DNA from 2 places in the Pseudomonas sp. S2_H01 genome. Region 1 is predicted to be linked to the other one. Evidence: predicted binding sites of a transcription regulator. Region 1 holds the regulator's gene; the other holds the start of a gene.
What was found. The regulator sigma-54, encoded in region 1, starts transcription at its own class of promoters, with help from an activator protein. The targets are predictions, from matches to a motif close to ANTGGCATNNANNTTGCTNT.
Positions count from the first base shown of each region.

Region 2: flgB (flagellar basal body rod protein FlgB) is a predicted target of sigma-54. The motif match lies at 4,973-4,992, and genes of this name have one in related genera.

Region 1 is NZ_CP162756.1:3,518,575-3,528,206, forward strand. It holds gene AB4N84_RS15690 (aminotransferase class V-fold PLP-dependent enzyme) at 1-63, opposite strand, end outside; gene AB4N84_RS15695 (DUF3820 family protein) at 114-377, opposite strand; gene AB4N84_RS15700 (PA2169 family four-helix-bundle protein) at 610-1,080, shown strand; gene AB4N84_RS15705 (sensor domain-containing diguanylate cyclase) at 1,147-2,610, opposite strand; gene AB4N84_RS15710 (hypothetical protein) at 2,691-2,813, opposite strand; gene AB4N84_RS15715 (HPr family phosphocarrier protein) at 2,904-3,176, opposite strand; gene rapZ (RNase adapter RapZ) at 3,193-4,050, opposite strand; gene ptsN (PTS IIA-like nitrogen regulatory protein PtsN) at 4,053-4,517, opposite strand; gene hpf (ribosome hibernation-promoting factor, HPF/YfiA family) at 4,530-4,838, opposite strand; gene AB4N84_RS15735 (RNA polymerase factor sigma-54) at 4,916-6,409, opposite strand; gene lptB (LPS export ABC transporter ATP-binding protein) at 6,598-7,323, opposite strand; gene lptA (lipopolysaccharide transport periplasmic protein LptA) at 7,323-7,871, opposite strand; gene lptC (LPS export ABC transporter periplasmic protein LptC) at 7,858-8,430, opposite strand; gene AB4N84_RS15755 (KdsC family phosphatase) at 8,441-8,974, opposite strand; gene AB4N84_RS15760 (KpsF/GutQ family sugar-phosphate isomerase) at 8,975-9,632, opposite strand, start outside.
Region 2 is NZ_CP162756.1:350,698-357,600, forward strand. It holds gene AB4N84_RS01605 (flagellar hook protein FlgE) at 1-1,682, opposite strand, end outside; gene flgE (flagellar hook protein FlgE) at 2,012-3,334, opposite strand; gene flgD (flagellar hook assembly protein FlgD) at 3,363-4,058, opposite strand; gene flgC (flagellar basal body rod protein FlgC) at 4,074-4,517, opposite strand; gene flgB (flagellar basal body rod protein FlgB) at 4,521-4,928, opposite strand; gene cheR (protein-glutamate O-methyltransferase CheR) at 5,973-6,800, opposite strand; gene AB4N84_RS01635 (chemotaxis protein CheV) at 6,842-6,903, opposite strand, start outside.

The DNA of each region.
Region 1 (9,632 bases):
ATATTGGCGCGCAACGTCTCGCCAAAAAGACTCATCGCGGGCGCGTTCGCGTGCCGATTCCATTCCAGCAGGTTGAACACTGTTCATCACGTCCCTCGTTCGTTGGGTAGAAATCAGGTAAAGCGGATGGGCGTTTTCAACGGGCTTTCGCGCAACGGTTCGCGAGGGCGGGTCCTCAGCGGATCAAGCAAGCCCGACAACCCGTTGTGATCGACCTCGTGCATCAGCGCCAGCAGGCTACCCAGCTCTCCCGCCGGGAACCCCTGGCGGGCGAACCAGTTCAGGTAATCGCCCGGCAAGTCGGCCAGCAGGCGCCCCTTGTATTTGCCATAGGGCATTTCTCGCGTCACCAAAAGTTTGAGTTTCTCGGGATTCATGGCGCCGCCGTTGGTCTTTTTCAATGAACTTGAACGATACGTGCATTCTGCATGTACGCCAACCTACAGATCATGCAGAACGCGAGATATCACTGTGTCTTGAACTTTATAAATGATTGATAAATAAGAATATTATCTTTATAAAAAACTGGCACGACGGCTGCAATAGTTCTTGTATCGAGTGTTTATCCACTTTAACTCTTCGATTAACCTGCCAGAAAGGAACTGCAAAATGACAGATATCAATAAAGAAGCGATCTCGGTACTGAATGATCTGATCGAGACCAGCATTGACGGCGAGAAAGGTTTTCACACAGCCGCTGAAGATATCAAGAACCCTGAAATCAAAGCGTACTTCCTTTCGCGTTCCTCCGAGTGCAAGTCCGCTGTTGCGGAGCTCCAAGCCGAAGTGCGTGCACTGGGCGGTGACCCGGATGACTCCTCCAGCGCCACTGGCGGTCTGCACCGCCTGTGGGTCGAACTGAAAGCTGCTGTCACCGGCAAAAGCGATGAGGCAGTGCTGAATGAAGTTGAACGCGGTGAAGATCACGCGCTGAAAGCTTACAAAGAAGCCTCGCAAAAAGCGGTCGAGAAGAATCTGCCGGTCAACGTCACCGGCCTGATTCAGCGTCAGCTGACCGGTGTGCAGGCGAACCACGACAAAGTGAAAGCGTTGCGTGATTCCGTGCGTCGCGCCAGCTGATCCCTCGGGATCCCCAAAAAACGCCAGCCTGTCTGGCGTTTTTTTATGTCTGACTTCCGTGTGTGTTCAGGCGGAAGTGGACGTCCCCTCACCAATGTGTTCGACTCGATTGCGGCCTTTGCGTTTGGCGTGATAAAGCGCCTGGTCCGCCTCGGCGAACAGCTGAGCCTGTTGATCTCCGGCCTTCGGTTGTGCGGAAGCCACGCCGATACTGACGGTCAGCGGCTGCCCGTCCTGATTCAGCGGCGGTATTGCTTCGATGGCCTTTCTGATCTGTTCGGCAAGCAATCTGGCGCCCGGGAGATCGGTTTCGGGCAGCACCACCAGGAATTCTTCACCGCCATAACGGGCAGCGACATCGCCGGGACGGCGGATGCACGTCTCCAGCGTTTTCGCGACATTGCGCAACGCGATGTCCCCGCCGTGATGGCCGTGTCGATCATTGAAAGCCTTGAAATGATCGACATCGATCATGAGCACTGAGATCGGCCGGTCCGAACGAATGCTACGGGCCCATTCCTGTTTGAAGACCATGTCCAGGCGACGCCGATTGGCGAGCCCCGTGAGGCCGTCAGTCGCCGCCAGCTCGGCCAGTTCCCGTTCAGCAAGGTGTCTGAGGCGCAGCTGTTTGCTCAGCAGCCAAGACAGCCACAGAATGCCCAGGCACAGCAGGCCGGTTGCGCCCATCACGAGCAGCGCATTGTGTCTCCAAAGTGCGTACACCTCGTCCTGCGACTGCGCGATGACGACGATCAAGGGCAGATCGCCCACCCGAGAAAACGTGTACATTCGCCGTTGGCCGTCCAGATCCGAGATGGCACTGAAACTGCCATTGACCTCTTTCAGAATGCGCTGAAAGTTAGCGCGCTGGCTGAAATCCTGACCGATGTACGTGCGCACGGTCTGCTCGGGTTCCCGTGCGAGCATGATGCCGTCTGCAGTGATCAGGTTGATGGTCCCTTTCTGCCCGACATCCAGCCCTCGAAACAAGCGATGGAAGTAAGCCAGCCGCATCGAGGCCGCTACGATGCCGACAAATCGGCCATCAGGGGAGGGGATGCGTCGGCTGAAACTGATGCGCCAGTCCTTGAAGCCCCAGCGCGCTTTGAAGGGCCCGCCCACTCGCAGCGCAAGGGATGGATCCTCGCGGTGCCTGGCGAAGCTGGCGAGGTCGGAAAAGTTATCCTCGCGGGGTATCACGGACACTGAATCGGCAACGATCGTCCCTGTTTCATCCAGAACGACCAGATCACCTTTGTACGGGGCTGCGGTGGAGCGATCAAACATCACCTGCTGGCGCAAAGCCGCGGAGATCGACAGCACTTCCGGTTGCTGCCACGTTGCGATCATGCCCAGCAGCGAGGTGTCATACAGGTCGGCATTACGTTGCACATCGGCATCGATCAGCTGCACCACGTTATTGGCAGACCGCACGGCGGAGTCCGTCGCGTTGCCGTATTCGCGAATCAGCAAGGACGTGACGATCGCCAGAATCGCCACCACTGCCAGCACGCTGCCGGACATCAACATTCTTTCCGAGCGGGACCGGGCGGATTGGGGCGTCTGTACGTAAGCCAGTGTCATCGATCAGCTCTGTGGTGATTCAACCGTTACTCCCGTTCGCGCGGCATGGTGGGCAGCGTCGCCGCCAGGCTGATCCATGCACGGGGGTGATCATTCGCGAAGGGCGTTTCAAGGCGCTGAATTAAAGATCCATCACGACGATTGATCAAGTTTGTTCCTGCCACTTGAGGTGTAGGAATCAGAATCGGTTGATGAGAGACCGAGAGAGGAAATGCTGCTCAAAAAGGTGAAAAGGGCGATTACTCGCCCTCGTCAAACCTGTTGTTGATCAGTTCGATCAAGCCGTCCAGCGCGGCTTGTTCCTCGTCACCTTCCGTGAAGAGATGGATCTCGGTGCCTTTGCCGGCGGCCAGCATCATGACGGCCATGATGCTCTTGCCGTCGACCATGCTGTCGGGGCTACGGCCGACCCTGATCTGGCAGGGGTATTTGCCGGCAACGCCAACGAACTTTGCTGCAGCGCGGGCGTGCAGGCCCAGCTTGTTGATGATGGTGATCTGGTGAGCGGGCATCGCGATGGGGATCCTTTCAGCTTAGGTCGCGGTGGCGGACCTGAACATTCTTGAGCGACTGTTGCAGGGACTGACCCAGGCGTTCGGTCAGGTAGACGGAGCGGTGGTGTCCGCCGGTGCAGCCAATGGCTATGGTGACGTAGGCGCGGTTGCTGGCGGCGAACCGCGGCAACCACTTGGTCAGGTACGACGAGATGTCCTGGAACATTTCTTCGACATCTGACTGCGCGGCCAAGTAGTCGGCTACCGGCTTATCAAGCCCGGATTGCTCGCGCAATTCAGGCTTCCAGTACGGGTTAGGCAGGCAGCGAACGTCGAACACCAGGTCCGCGTCCACGGGCATGCCCCGTTTGAAGCCAAACGATTCGATCAGGAAAGCGGTACCCGGTTCAGGCTTGTTCAGCAGCCGTAACTTGAGCGTATCGCGCAGCTGATAGAGGTTCAGGTGGGTCGTGTCGATGGTCAGGTCGGCGAGATCGATGATCGGCCCGAGCAAGGTTTTCTCGTCACGGATCGCCTCGGCCAGCGAGCGTGTCGCATTGCTCAGCGGGTGACGACGGCGGGTTTCGGAGAACCGCTTGAGCAGCGTGGACTCCTCGGCGTCCAGAAACAGTACATCGCACCGGATGTGCCGGCTGCGAACCTCTTCGAGCATTCGCGGAAAACGGGTCAGGTGACTGGGCAGGTTGCGGGCGTCGATGGACACTGCCAGCAGAGGTTCCGCCAGCTCCGTGTTGATCAGTGCGCGTTCGGCCAGTTCAGGCAGCAGGCCAGCGGGCAGGTTGTCGACGCAGTAAAAACCGCTGTCTTCCAGAACATCGAGGGCCGTGCTCTTGCCGGAGCCGGAGCGACCGCTGACGATGATCATGCGCATGGTCAGTGCCCGTTCTGTACGTGGAGCACGACGTTGTACAGTTCGTCGCTGCTTTTCGCGTTACGCAGGCTGGCGCGCACATCGGCGCGGTCGAGCATGCTGGCGATCTGTCGGAGCAATTCGAGGTGTGCATCGGTGGCGGCTTCAGGGACCAGCAACACGAACAGCAGGTCCACCGGGGCGCCGTCGATGGCATCGAAATCGACAGGCTTTTCCAGGTGCAGCACTGCGCTGACCGGAGACGTGCAGCCTTTGAGTCGACAGTGAGGGATCGCGATTCCGTTACCGAAGCCGGTAGAACCCAGCTTCTCGCGGGCAATAAGGCTTTCGTAGACGGTTTGCCAGTCGAATTCGGGCACCTGCTGCCCGATCATTTTGGCAATCTCTTCGAGGACGGCTTTTTTGCTGCCGCCTGGCACGTTCACGAGTGAACGGCCAGGGGTCAGAATGTTTTCAAGTCGGATCATGGATGGGGAGTGTCAGCGAGCGGCCGCACCTTTGAGGATGCTTTGCTGCTTTTCCTTATGCTTGAGCAATTGTCTGTCTAGCTTGTCAGTGAGCAGGTCGATTGCCGCGTACATGTCGTCATGCTCCGCATTGGCAACCACCTCTCCACCGTGGATATGCAGGGTGGCCTCGATCTTCTGTTTGAGTTTCTCGACGGCCATCGTCACCTGCACGTTGGTAATCTTGTCAAAGTGCCCTTCGAGCTTTTTCAGCTTCAGCTCGATGTACTCGCGCAGGGGCTTGGTCACTTCCAGTTGGTGTCCACTGATGTTGACTTGCATACAGCTTCTCCTTCGTTGCCAGTGCATTAAGAGGCAGGCTTGGTTGCCTGCCACTGGAACGCTGTGGCCTGTGACCCTTACATCAATCGCTTGCGTTCGCTGGAAGGCGCTATCCCTAGAGACTCGCGGTATTTGGCGACGGTGCGACGGGCCACTTGAATGCCTTGTGCCTCCAGTAAACCAGCGATCTTGCTGTCACTCAACGGCTTTTTCTGATTTTCCGCGGCAACCAGTTTTTTGATGATCGCGCGGATGGCGGTAGACGAGCATTCGCCGCCTTCAGAGGTGCTGACGTGGCTGGAAAAGAAGTATTTCAGTTCGTAGATGCCGCGCGGGGTATGCATGAACTTTTGCGTGGTCACGCGCGAGATCGTCGATTCGTGCATGCCGACCGCCTCGGCGATGTCGTGCAATACCAGCGGTTTCATCGCCTCGTCACCGTACTCAAGGAAACCACGCTGATGTTCCACGATCTGGGTCGCAACCTTCATCAGGGTTTCGTTACGGCTCTGCAGGCTTTTGATGAACCAGCGCGCTTCCTGCAACTGGTTGCGCATGAAGGTGTTGTCGGCGCTCGTGTCGGCACGACGCACAAAGCCAGCGTACTGCGGATTGACCCGCAGGCGCGGAACGGCTTCCTGATTGAGCTCGACCAGCCAGCGTTCGTTGTCCTTGCGCACGATCACATCGGGAACGACGTATTCCGCTTCGGTGGACTCGATCTGGGACCCTGGACGCGGGTTCAGGCTTTGCACCAGTTCGATGACCTGGCGCAGATCATCTTCCTTGAGCTTCATGCGGCGCATCAGTTGCGCGTAGTCACGGCTGCCCAACAGGTCGATGTAATCGCCGACCAGGCGTTGAGCTTCCGCGAGCCATTTGGTCTTCGCCGGTAACTGACGCAGTTGCAGCAACAGGCATTCGCTGAGGTTGCGAGCACCAATGCCGGCAGGTTCGAATTGCTGAATGCGGTGCAGAACGGCCTCGATCTCGTCCAGTTCGATATCGAGCTCTGGATCAAAAGCGTCCAGCAGTTCCTCGAGGGACTCGTCGAGATAGCCTTGGTTGTTGATGCAGTCAATCAGCGTGACAGCGATCAGGCGATCGGTGTCGGACATCGGCGCCAGGTTCAACTGCCAGAGCAGATGGCTTTGCAGGCTCTCACCGACGGACGTGCGCGTGGTGAAATCCCATTCGTCGTCATCGTTGCTGGGCAGGCTGCTGGCGCTGGTCTGGTAAACGTCTTCCCAGGCGGTGTCGACAGGCAGTTCGTTGGGAATGCGCTCGCTCCATTCGCCGTCTTCCAGGTTGTCGACGGTGGGCGCGGACTCCTGATAAGTCGGTTCCTGAACGTCCGGGTTGGGCTTTTGCTCGATGTTGTCGGCCATGGGGTCGACGTTATCGAAGTCGTCGCCTTCTTCCTGGCGCTCGAGCATAGGGTTGGACTCCAGTGCCTCCTGGATTTCCTGTTGGAGATCCAGCGTCGACAGTTGGAGTAAGCGGATGGCCTGTTGCAGCTGCGGCGTCATCGTCAGCTGCTGGCCCATTCTCAAGACTAGCGAAGGTTTCATGGCAGAGACTTAACACCTTATTCGCCGGCGCACATGCGCGCCATCCACTACTGGGGCGCCTGGGCGCCAACTTAAGCAAATTATATGCCTGAAACCGGAGTGTTTGCCTAGGGTGTGATGACAATTAAAACGAGGTTGGCGGTCAGGCGCACACTGCGGTCGCCGGCCAACCCCTTGTCATCGTCCGGTTACAGGCGGAACTCGTGGCCGAGATACACTTCTTTGACCAACTGGTTGGCCAGGATGGTTTCAGCATCGCCTTCCGCGATCAGTTGCCCATCGTTAACGATGTAGGCCGTTTCGCAGATGTCGAGGGTCTCGCGGACGTTGTGGTCGGTGATCAGAACGCCGATACCCTTGGCCTTGAGATGGTAGATGATCTGCTTGATGTCACCCACGGAGATCGGGTCGACCCCGGCAAAGGGTTCATCGAGCAGGATGAACTTCGGCGCCGTGGCCAGTGCGCGGGCGATTTCCACGCGACGACGCTCACCACCGGACAGGCTCATGCCCAGGTTGTCGCGGATGTGCGTGATATGGAACTCCTGGAGCAGGCTCTCCAGTTCTTTGCGACGTCCGGCGCGATCAAGCTCCTTGCGGGTCTCAAGGATGGCCATGATGTTGTCCGACACCGACAGCTTGCGGAAGATCGAGGCTTCTTGCGGCAAATAGCCGATACCGGCGCGGGCGCGGCCGTGCATCGGTTGGTGGCTGACGTCCTGGTCGTCGATCAGCACGCGCCCCTGATCGGCCTGAACGAGGCCCACGATCATGTAGAAGCATGTGGTCTTGCCTGCACCGTTAGGGCCCAGAAGACCGACGATCTGGCCGCTGTCGATGGACAGGCTGACGTCTCGCACGACCTGGCGGCTTTTGTAAGCCTTGGCCAGGTGTTGGGCTTTCAGCGTTGCCATTACTGGGCCTTCTGCTGGTCGGTTTTCTTTTTCGGCTGAATCACCATGTCGACACGAGGGCGCGATTCGGTGACTTTGCTGCCTGTGGCTCGGCCGGCACTCGCCAGTTTGCGGACGGTGTCGTAGACGATTTTCTCGCCCTGCGTCACGTTGCTGTCCTTGTCGATCACCTTGGCCTTGTCGATCAGCACGATGCGGTTTTGCGGCGCGTGGTACTGAATAGTGACGCCCCAGCCCTGAACGGGTTTGGTGTCACCGGCCGTCTGCAACTGCTCGAAGTAGGCCAGGTTGCCCACCGAGGTCACGACGTCGATGTCGCCTGCAGGCGTACGGGTCATGGTCACGGTGTTGCCGGTCACCTTCATCGACCCTTGGGTGATGATCACGTTACCGGTATAGGTGGCGATGCCTTGCTTGTCGTCCAGCTGGGCGTCGTCGGCCTGAATGCGGATAGGCTGATCCTGATCGTTCGGCAGAGCCCAGGCGCTCACGCTTCCCAGTGCTGCGCCCAGACCGAGCAAAATAGGGAGGGTTTTAAGGAGCCTCATACTGTCCTCTTGCGTTCGATAGCAGGTGTATCCTGCTTTCTTTTAGATAGGCTTTCATACCCGTACCCGTGCTCACGCCGTTAAAGCCGTCGATTCTAACGGGTTGCGCGGTTTCCGCATATTGCTTCTGGGGGAAGACAGTCATGCGTGTGCTGGTGATGATGGTGGTTCGGTTCTTTTCGTCGGTGCGATTGATGCGAACCTTGTCGATCAGCTCGACGTGATCCCCGCCCGGCGACACTTCGGCGCGCACGCTCTGAACATGCCACGGGAACTCCGATCCGCGAAACATCTGCAGGACCGGGGTCGTCATCAGGGTGACGTCGGTGGCCTTCAGGTGTTCGACCTTGTCAGCGGTCATATCGTATTGCATCGAGCCATCGGGCAGGTACTGAATGCTGTGCGCGTTCATCGCATAGTAGTCGATGGCGCTTTCGTCCACGGCAGCCTTGGGCTGGTCCATGAAACTTTCAGGGCTGATGTTCCAGTAGCCAGCCGCTGCAAGCAGCAGTGCCAGCACACCGAAGATCAAAAACGTACGAAATCGTTTGCTCAGCATAAATGCACTTCTATAAGTAGGCGGCGTGTGCCGCTTCGAGATTGCCCTGAGCGCTCAGGATCAGCTCGCAGAATTCTCGCGCGGCACCTTCGCCGCCTTTGGCTTGTGTGGTGCCGTGCGCATGTTGACGGACAAACCCGGCCGCGTTGGCGACGGCCATGCCCAAGCCTACCCGGCGGATGACCGGAAGATCAGGCAAATCGTCGCCGAGGTAGGCGACCTGCTCATAGCTTAGATGCAGTTGCTGCAGGAGTTCGTCGAGTACCACCAGTTTGTCTTCACGTCCCTGGTACAGGTGCGCGATGCCCAGGTTTTTGGCGCGGCGCTCAACGACCGGGGTTTTCCGTCCGCTGATGATTGCCGTGACGACACCGGAGTTGATCAGCATTTTGATGCCCTGACCGTCCAGTGTGTTGAATGTCTTGAACTCGCTGCCATCTTCCAGGAAGTACAGTCGGCCATCTGTGAGTACGCCGTCGACGTCGAAGACCGCCAGTTTGATGTGTTTGCCGCGCTGCATCAGTTCATTCATATCGACGCTCATTTACATCACTCCCGCGCGCAGAAGGTCTTGAAGGTTGAACGCGCCGATGGGGCGATCGTTCTCGTCGACCACGATCAGTGCGCCGATCTTGTTATCTTCCATGATTTTCAACGCCTCGGCGGCGAGCATCTCCGGGCGGACGGTCTTGCCGTGCACGGTCATCACTTCATCGATAACGGCCTGGCGCAGATCGACATCACGGTCCAGCGTGCGGCGCAAATCACCGTCAGTGAAGATCCCGGCGAGGCGACCGTCGGGTTCGACGATGGCGGTCATGCCCAGGCCCTTGCGGGTCATTTCCATCAGCGAGTCGCGCAGCGGTGTGCCGCGAGCAACCTGAGGCAGTTCGGCTTGCGTATGCATCACATGCTCGACTTTCAGCAGGAGGCGACGGCCCAGTGCACCACCTGGGTGGGAGAACGCAAAGTCTTCGGCGGTGAAGCCGCGCGCATCGAGCAGCGCAACCGCCAGGGCATCGCCCATGACCAAGGCTGCGGTCGTCGACGACGTCGGCGCAAGGTTCAACGGGCAGGCTTCTTTTTCCACACGGGCATTGAGCCTGACGTCCGCGGCCTTCGCCAGCGTGGATTCGGGATTGCCGGTCAGGCTGATCAGTTTGATGCCCAGGCGTTTGATCAGGGGCAGCAGGGTCACGATC
Region 2 (6,903 bases), 3.2 Mb from region 1:
TCCAGTGACTGCTCGGCGATACTGCCCAGACTGCCGATCGCCGCCCCGTCGTACTGGGCGACGCCCGATTCATGGGTTTCTTTCCAGCGCGTGCCGGTGATGGCCTGCAGACCCTGTTCGTTGGTGAAACTGGCAAGCATGACCTGACCGATCTTGCGGTGCAGGCCGTTGCTGAAACCGGCACTGATGACACCCGTGCGATCAATCGAGATCGCCCGGATTTCCCCCGGCGCATGCCCATCGACCACCGGCGAGGTCAAGGCCGTGGGTGCGCGGTACTGGCTGAGCTTGCTCATGTCCATGACGATCCCGTCACCGTTGGCCGAAGCGCCATTGCTGCCCCACGAACTGCCGGGGCGACCGCCCTCCATCGGCTTGGCCGGCACCCAGCCCGTCAGGGTCAATGTCTGGCTCGCCCCCACCAACCCGGCACCGCCAACCAACGACTGCAAGTTGCCACGACTGTCGAACAGCATGCTCGCCGTCACCGGATCCTTGCGGCTGGGGTCCTGGGGGTTCAGACCGTCGACCAGCACATGCATCTTCCAGCTGTTGCTGCCGTCCTTGACGAAGTACTGCGCCATCGGGTGCGCGTTGCCAAGGCTGTCGAACACGGTTGAGGTGAACACCTTGTTGTAGGTGGACAGGTCGTTCGGGTTGAACGTCGGAACCGGACGCGGGATGACGGCGTCCGTCGGGCTGAGCAAACTGCCGCTGCCATCGCTGAGCGGGATGGAAATCGGACCGGCATTGGCCGCGTCACTCGGCACCCAGCCGCCATTGACCTTGATCGCCGGGCGCCAGTCTCGCAGGGCCAGTTCAGTGTTGGACGTCTTGTCGATCGCCGCCGAATTGCCGGTCAGGGACAGCGCGCCGTTGGGCGCAGTGTGCAACCCCACTTCCAGCGGCGACCTGTTAGAAGGGTCCAGCGGATTGATGCCGTCGATGAGGATATACGAGGTCCAGGTGTTGTCATCGAGCTTGACGAAGTATTGCTTGAGCTCATGATCCTGCGGTGGCACAGCGGCTTTTGCCGGGACCACGACGGTGCTGTTCCCCGCAGCGTCGATACCCAGAACCTCCTTCACTTCCGGCACGCCCGCGTCCTGAATCGTGCGGCTGACCATACGTGTATACGTACGTGAATCATCGGGATTGAAACGCGGAACAGCCGCCAGCGAAGCCGTGGCGGCGTCAAGGTTTACGGTCTGCCCCACCTTGCTCGTGGGTTCAGGTGCAAGATTGGCGGTGTCGATTTTCAGGTCACTTCGCACCCCGCTGATGAGTTCGCCTTCGTTATTGACGCCATACCCTTGCAACCGACTGCCCTGGGCATCGACCACGAAGTTTTCCTTGTCCATGTGAAAGGCCCCCGAGCGCGTGTAGCTCAATGCGCCGCCGTCGCTCATCACGAAAAAACCCTGGCCCTGGATCCGCATGTCTAGCGGGCGTCCCTCGCTCGATTTAGCGCCCCCCTGCGCGAAGTTTTGCGAGACATCCGCCACGCGTACGCCATCACCTGAAGATCGACCGCTCCCCAGGCCTGCAGAAGAATAAACCGCGGCGAATTCCGCGCGCGAAGACTTGAAACCTGAGGTATGGACGTTGGCAATGTTATTGCCGGCAACTTCCATTCGTTTATGCGCCGCGTGCAGACCGGCCACTGCGATGTTGAATGACATGAACTCTCCCTGAGCCGCTATGCACGGCACGTCCGTCAATGCATGGGTTTCGCAGGCAAACGAATGCGATCGAAAGCGACCTTTCAATGGCATTTATTTGTCAGCGAATTTGAGTCTCGCATTAACGGAAGTAGGAAATTTCCAGGAAGAGAGTGGGATGACTCTTGATGTTTTTTGCACCGCATGGGGCGGCTGTGCTGCTGTGATTCGGATGAAGATCCTGTTTGGAATGACGCTGATGGTTCGTCCTGAGGGCCGAACCCGATTCAGTTTCTAACACTCAAAAAAAAAGCCCCTCCGAGGAGGGGCTCAATAAAAAAGAACCGTTATCAGGTCATCTGAATCGTGGTCTGCATGATGGTGCTTTCAGTCGAAATGGTCTTCGCGTTCGCCTGATAGTTACTTTGCGCCTTGATCAGCTCGACCAGTTCGGTGGTCAGGTCAACGTTGGACTCTTCCAGCGCCGAACCGGTAATGTTGCCCAACGTACCGGACTCCGGCGCGCCGGTCACCGGAATGCCCGAAGCGTAGGTTTCACGCCACATGGTACCGCCCGCCGGAGACAGGCCCTGGACGTTGGCGAAAGATGTCAACGCTACCTGGCCGATAGTCTGAGACAAACCATTGGTGTAGGTAGCGAACAGCTTACCCGAGGAGTCAACGCTCATCGCACTGATCTGGCCGGTGTAGTTACCATTTTGATTCTTGGAGATCGCACCGCCAGTAGCATTGGTCTGCGTGGTCGCCAACATGTCGAACTTCATGCCACCCGCTGCTGCGGCGGCGCCGTTGGCTGCCCAGGTGGTGGTGGAGCCTACGGTCTTGCTTTGGCCTGGGATCCAGTTCGCGATGGTGAACGTACCGTCGGCGTTCACCACCATGTTGGCAGTCGAAGTCGGCGCTGGCGTGGTGACCATGTTACCCGCCGAATCGAACGTCAGATTGGTCACATCCGGCGTGGTCTGCGTCGGGTCACTGATGCTGCGGCCGTCGATCTGTGTGTACATGTCCCAGGTATTGAGTCCCGTCTTCCGGAAATACTGGTTCAGCTGGTGTTCGTTACCCTGACTGTCGTAGATCTTGGTGCTGTAGGTCAGGTCATAGGTCTCGACCTTCGCCGGATCGAACGCCGCAGCGGTGTTGATTTCTGTAGCGGAATTCAGGTTCGAGCTGATGGTGATCTCGCTGGTCGCCTTCGGCGGCATGTTCGAGGTGTCGACCTTGAGGTTGGTCAAAACGCCCGTCTTCACGTTGCCATTGGCATCAACGCCATAACCCTGCAGATTATTGCCGTTGGTGTCGATGACGTTGCCGGCGGTGTCGGTGTGGAAGTTACCGGCACGGGTGTACAGCTTCTCGCCATTGTTGCTGACCATGAAGAAGCCGTTGCCGTTGATTGCCAGGTCGAGATCACGACCGGTACCGGTGGTCAACGCACCTTGGGTGAAGTTCTGCGTGACCGCTGCGGTGGTCACGCCGCTGCCGACGCTGGTGCCACCGGACGTACCGCGAATGGATTGCGCGTACTGGTCGGCGAACTCGGCACGGGACGACTTGAAGCCGACGGTCGCGACGTTGGCAATGTTGTTGCCGGTGACGTCGAGACTTTTATTTGCTGCGTAGAGCCCACTCAGACCGATATTGAAAGACATGTATCACTCCTGCGCCGTCGAGTCGGCTCTAGATTCCGATTTGTTGAACTTTGGACAAGGCGATGTTTTCGCCGTTGGCCAGGTTAAGCGTCATGGCAGTGCCAGCCGTGCCCATGGTGACGCTGGTCACCGTCGCAGGGAGGTAGGTCGTGAGCCCTGTTTTCGTACCGTCCAGGCTGCCCGACGCTTTAAAGCTGTAGTTACCGGTCGCCAGTGTCTGGCCCGCGTCGTCTTTGCCATCCCAGGTAAAGCTGGCATTGCCGGCTTTCTGCTCACCGAGGTCGATCGTGCGCACGATGGTGCCGGTGCTGTCGTAAACATCGACGCTGGTCACGGTGCTGGTAGAAGGCAGAACGACCTGACCGGTCATGCCCTTAGTGGTGTCCACGTTGGTCGAACCGCTGTCGACGATCACCGAGCGACCCACCAGCGACGACGCTTGCAGCGCTTGCGATGACTGGTACATGCCGCCAATCGCATCAACCGATGTGCTCAGGTTCTGCATGGTTTCCAGGCTGCTGAACTGCGCCAGTTGCGCCACGAATTCGCTGTTGTCTTGCGGGTCGAGCGGGTTCTGGTTTTGCATCTGGGTGACCAGCAGCTGCAGGAACGAGTCCTTGCCCAGCGTGCTGGCGCCCGTGGCGGAGTCGCCGGTCTTGCCGGAGGTCACCGTCTGCAACGACTTGAGGTAGTCGCTGGTCGTCGTGTCGTTAGTCACGCTCATTGCATTCGCCCCTTATCACTGACCCAGAGTCAGGACCTTCTGCATCATTGTTTTGGCGGTGTTCATGACTTCCGCGTTGGTCTGGAACGAGCGGCTCGCCGAAATCATGTCAGCCATCTCATTGACGACGTTGACGTTCGGGTAATAGACGTAACCGTTCTTGTCGGCTGCTGGATGGTTGGGCTCGTAACGTGCTTCCAGATTGGAAGAATCTTCGACGATGCCGGACACCTGCACGCCGGTGCCGGCCTGCCCCTGATCTTCGAACAGCGACGCGCTGCCGCCGGACTCCTGCCCTTGAAACACAGTGGCGAACACCGGGTGACGGGCGCGGTAGGTCTTGTCCAGACTGGACGAAACAGTCTCGGCGTTGGCGATGTTACTGGCGACGGTGTTCAGGCGAGTGTTCTGCGCACTCATGCCACTGCCGGCGATATTGAAAACACTGGATAGCGACATGAATTACTCTCCACGCAGGGCTGCTACCAGCCCTTTGAACTTACTGTTGAGCAACGTGAAACTGGCCTGAAAGCCAATGGCGTTCTCGGCGTAGTTGGCGTTCTCGACCTGGGAATCGACGGTGTTCTGGTCCAGCGAAGGCTGCGACGGCGTGCGGTACAGCAAGCTGGCGTCGCCATCGGTCATGCCTTGCGCTTCGATATGACGATTGTTGGTCATGTTGAGGGCGAAGGTGCCGTTGTTGGCCTTGTCGCTTTCAGCGGCCAACACCTTGGAGAAGTCCAGGTCGCGCGCCTTGTAGTTAGGCGTGTCGGCGTTGGTGATGTTGTTGGCCAGCACTTCGGCACGTTGGGCGCGGAAGTTCAGCGCCTTTTCGTGAATGCCCAGTGCTTTGTCGAAGCTGATGCTCATGTCGGGAAACCTTTACCGGTTGACCAGATGTTCGTGACAGAGAGATAGCAAGCGGCGTGCCACTTTTAGAAACGCCCGTATTCCGGGGGTTTCGGAGGCGATCGGCAAGGGTGATGCCAGAAAAGCGGCAAGCGATTTCCGCTGGTGGGGAGGCAAGCGGCAAGGTGGGTGCCGTTTTTTTGCCGCTGACGCGGTAACTGCCAGTTTGTCTTCGAGAACCGGGACATATCCGTAATCGCCACGATTCGGCCTAACGGCCAAATTATTTCGCCTCCGGCGAGTTACTTGAAAACCGGAATGCCGGACCATCCCCAAGTAACCAAGGGTCTGAACTCCTGGTTTGGCGACTCCTTCGTCGTCGTACCCTCACTCCGGCGACGCTCCGTGGGCCCGCCTGCGTTCGGCCTGCGCCCAAGTCGCGATTTGTGGTGTCTGGACTATCGCGCTAGAAAAGCAAAATCAAAAGCATCGGATGACGCGATACCTGTAGGAGCGCGCTTGCCCGCGATCTGCCGGGAACCGGCAGCACATCCGGTGCATGCGGTGTATCAGGTACAACCGAGTCGCCTGATTTCGCTACCGCTGCGCGGTAGATCGCGGGCAAGCGCGCTCCTACAGAGATTGCGAAATCCTGATGCTTTGTTCCGCTCCTGCTTTTGATTTTGTTCTTGTACACCAACGGGTCAAACACCACAAAACGCGACTTGGGTGCAGGCTGAACGCAGGCGGCGCGCAGTGGGCCGAGCGGCATGGATGCCGCGAGAGCCGCCCCCGGCCATGGATGGCCGATGGCGGCGGGCCCACGGAGCGTCGCCGGAGAGAAGGAACCCGACGAAGTCGGGCCCAACCAGGAGCAGGGCCTTTTTGGTTACTTTTTTGGCTCTTGAAAAAAGTGACCCGCTGTAAGAGCGGAACCGCAATCCGCCTCGCCTTCAAAAAAGGATATGCACACAATAACCAGCGCCACCAAGAAACTAGAACACATCAAAACCTACCAATAAAAAAACCCCGCCAAAGCGAGGTTTTTTCAGATAACCAGCGAAATCATTTGGCCTGATAAATAATCCCGGGACTGCACTGAACCATCTGGTAGTGATCCGGCAGACCATTCAACGCCTCCGAAGCCCCCAGGAACAAATACCCGCCTGGTTTCAACGTTGAATGAATCCTCAGCAGAATGTCCTTCTTCACCTCAGCCGAAAAATAGATCAGCACGTTGCGACAAAACACGATATCGAACTTGCCCAACGCCGCATAACTGTCCAGCAGGTTGAACGAACGAAACTCCACACGACTCTTGATAGGCGCCTTCACCGTCCAGCGCCCAGGCGTCTTCTGGTCAAAATAACGCTGCAAACGGTCAGGCGACAAACCGCGCCCGATCGCCAGACTGTCGTATTCACCCGTCTTGCAGTTATTCAACATACTGCCCGACAAGTCCGTGGCCACGATCTGCGCACCGGCCTTCAACTGCCCCGGGTTGCTGCGCTCAAACTCATCGATCGACATCGACAGCGAATACGGCTCCTGCCCCGACGAACACGCCGCGGACCAGATACGAGGACGCAGGCCGGGACTTGCCTTCAACTGCTCCGGCAAGACCTTGTTCTTCAGCACCTCGAACGGGTAGGTGTCGCGAAACCACAGGGTTTCGTTGGTGGTCATCGCGTCCACCACCTGCTCGCGCAACCCGCTGCGCGGCTGGCTCTGGATGCGCTGGATCAACTCCCCAAGGGACTTGATGCCCTGCTGTTCCAACAGCTTGTTCAGGCGACTGGAGACCAGATACTGCTTATTTTCACCCAGCAAAATGCCACAGGCTTTTTCCAGGAAGACCCGGAACTGTTCAAAATCCAAATTACCTGTAGACATGCCGCCTCTCAAATCATGTGAACAGCCGAGGAAGTGCTTCCTCAGCTGATATCTGCCGCCCTGATACGATCTACCACTCTAGCTGCTAGATCGTCCGGCCGAA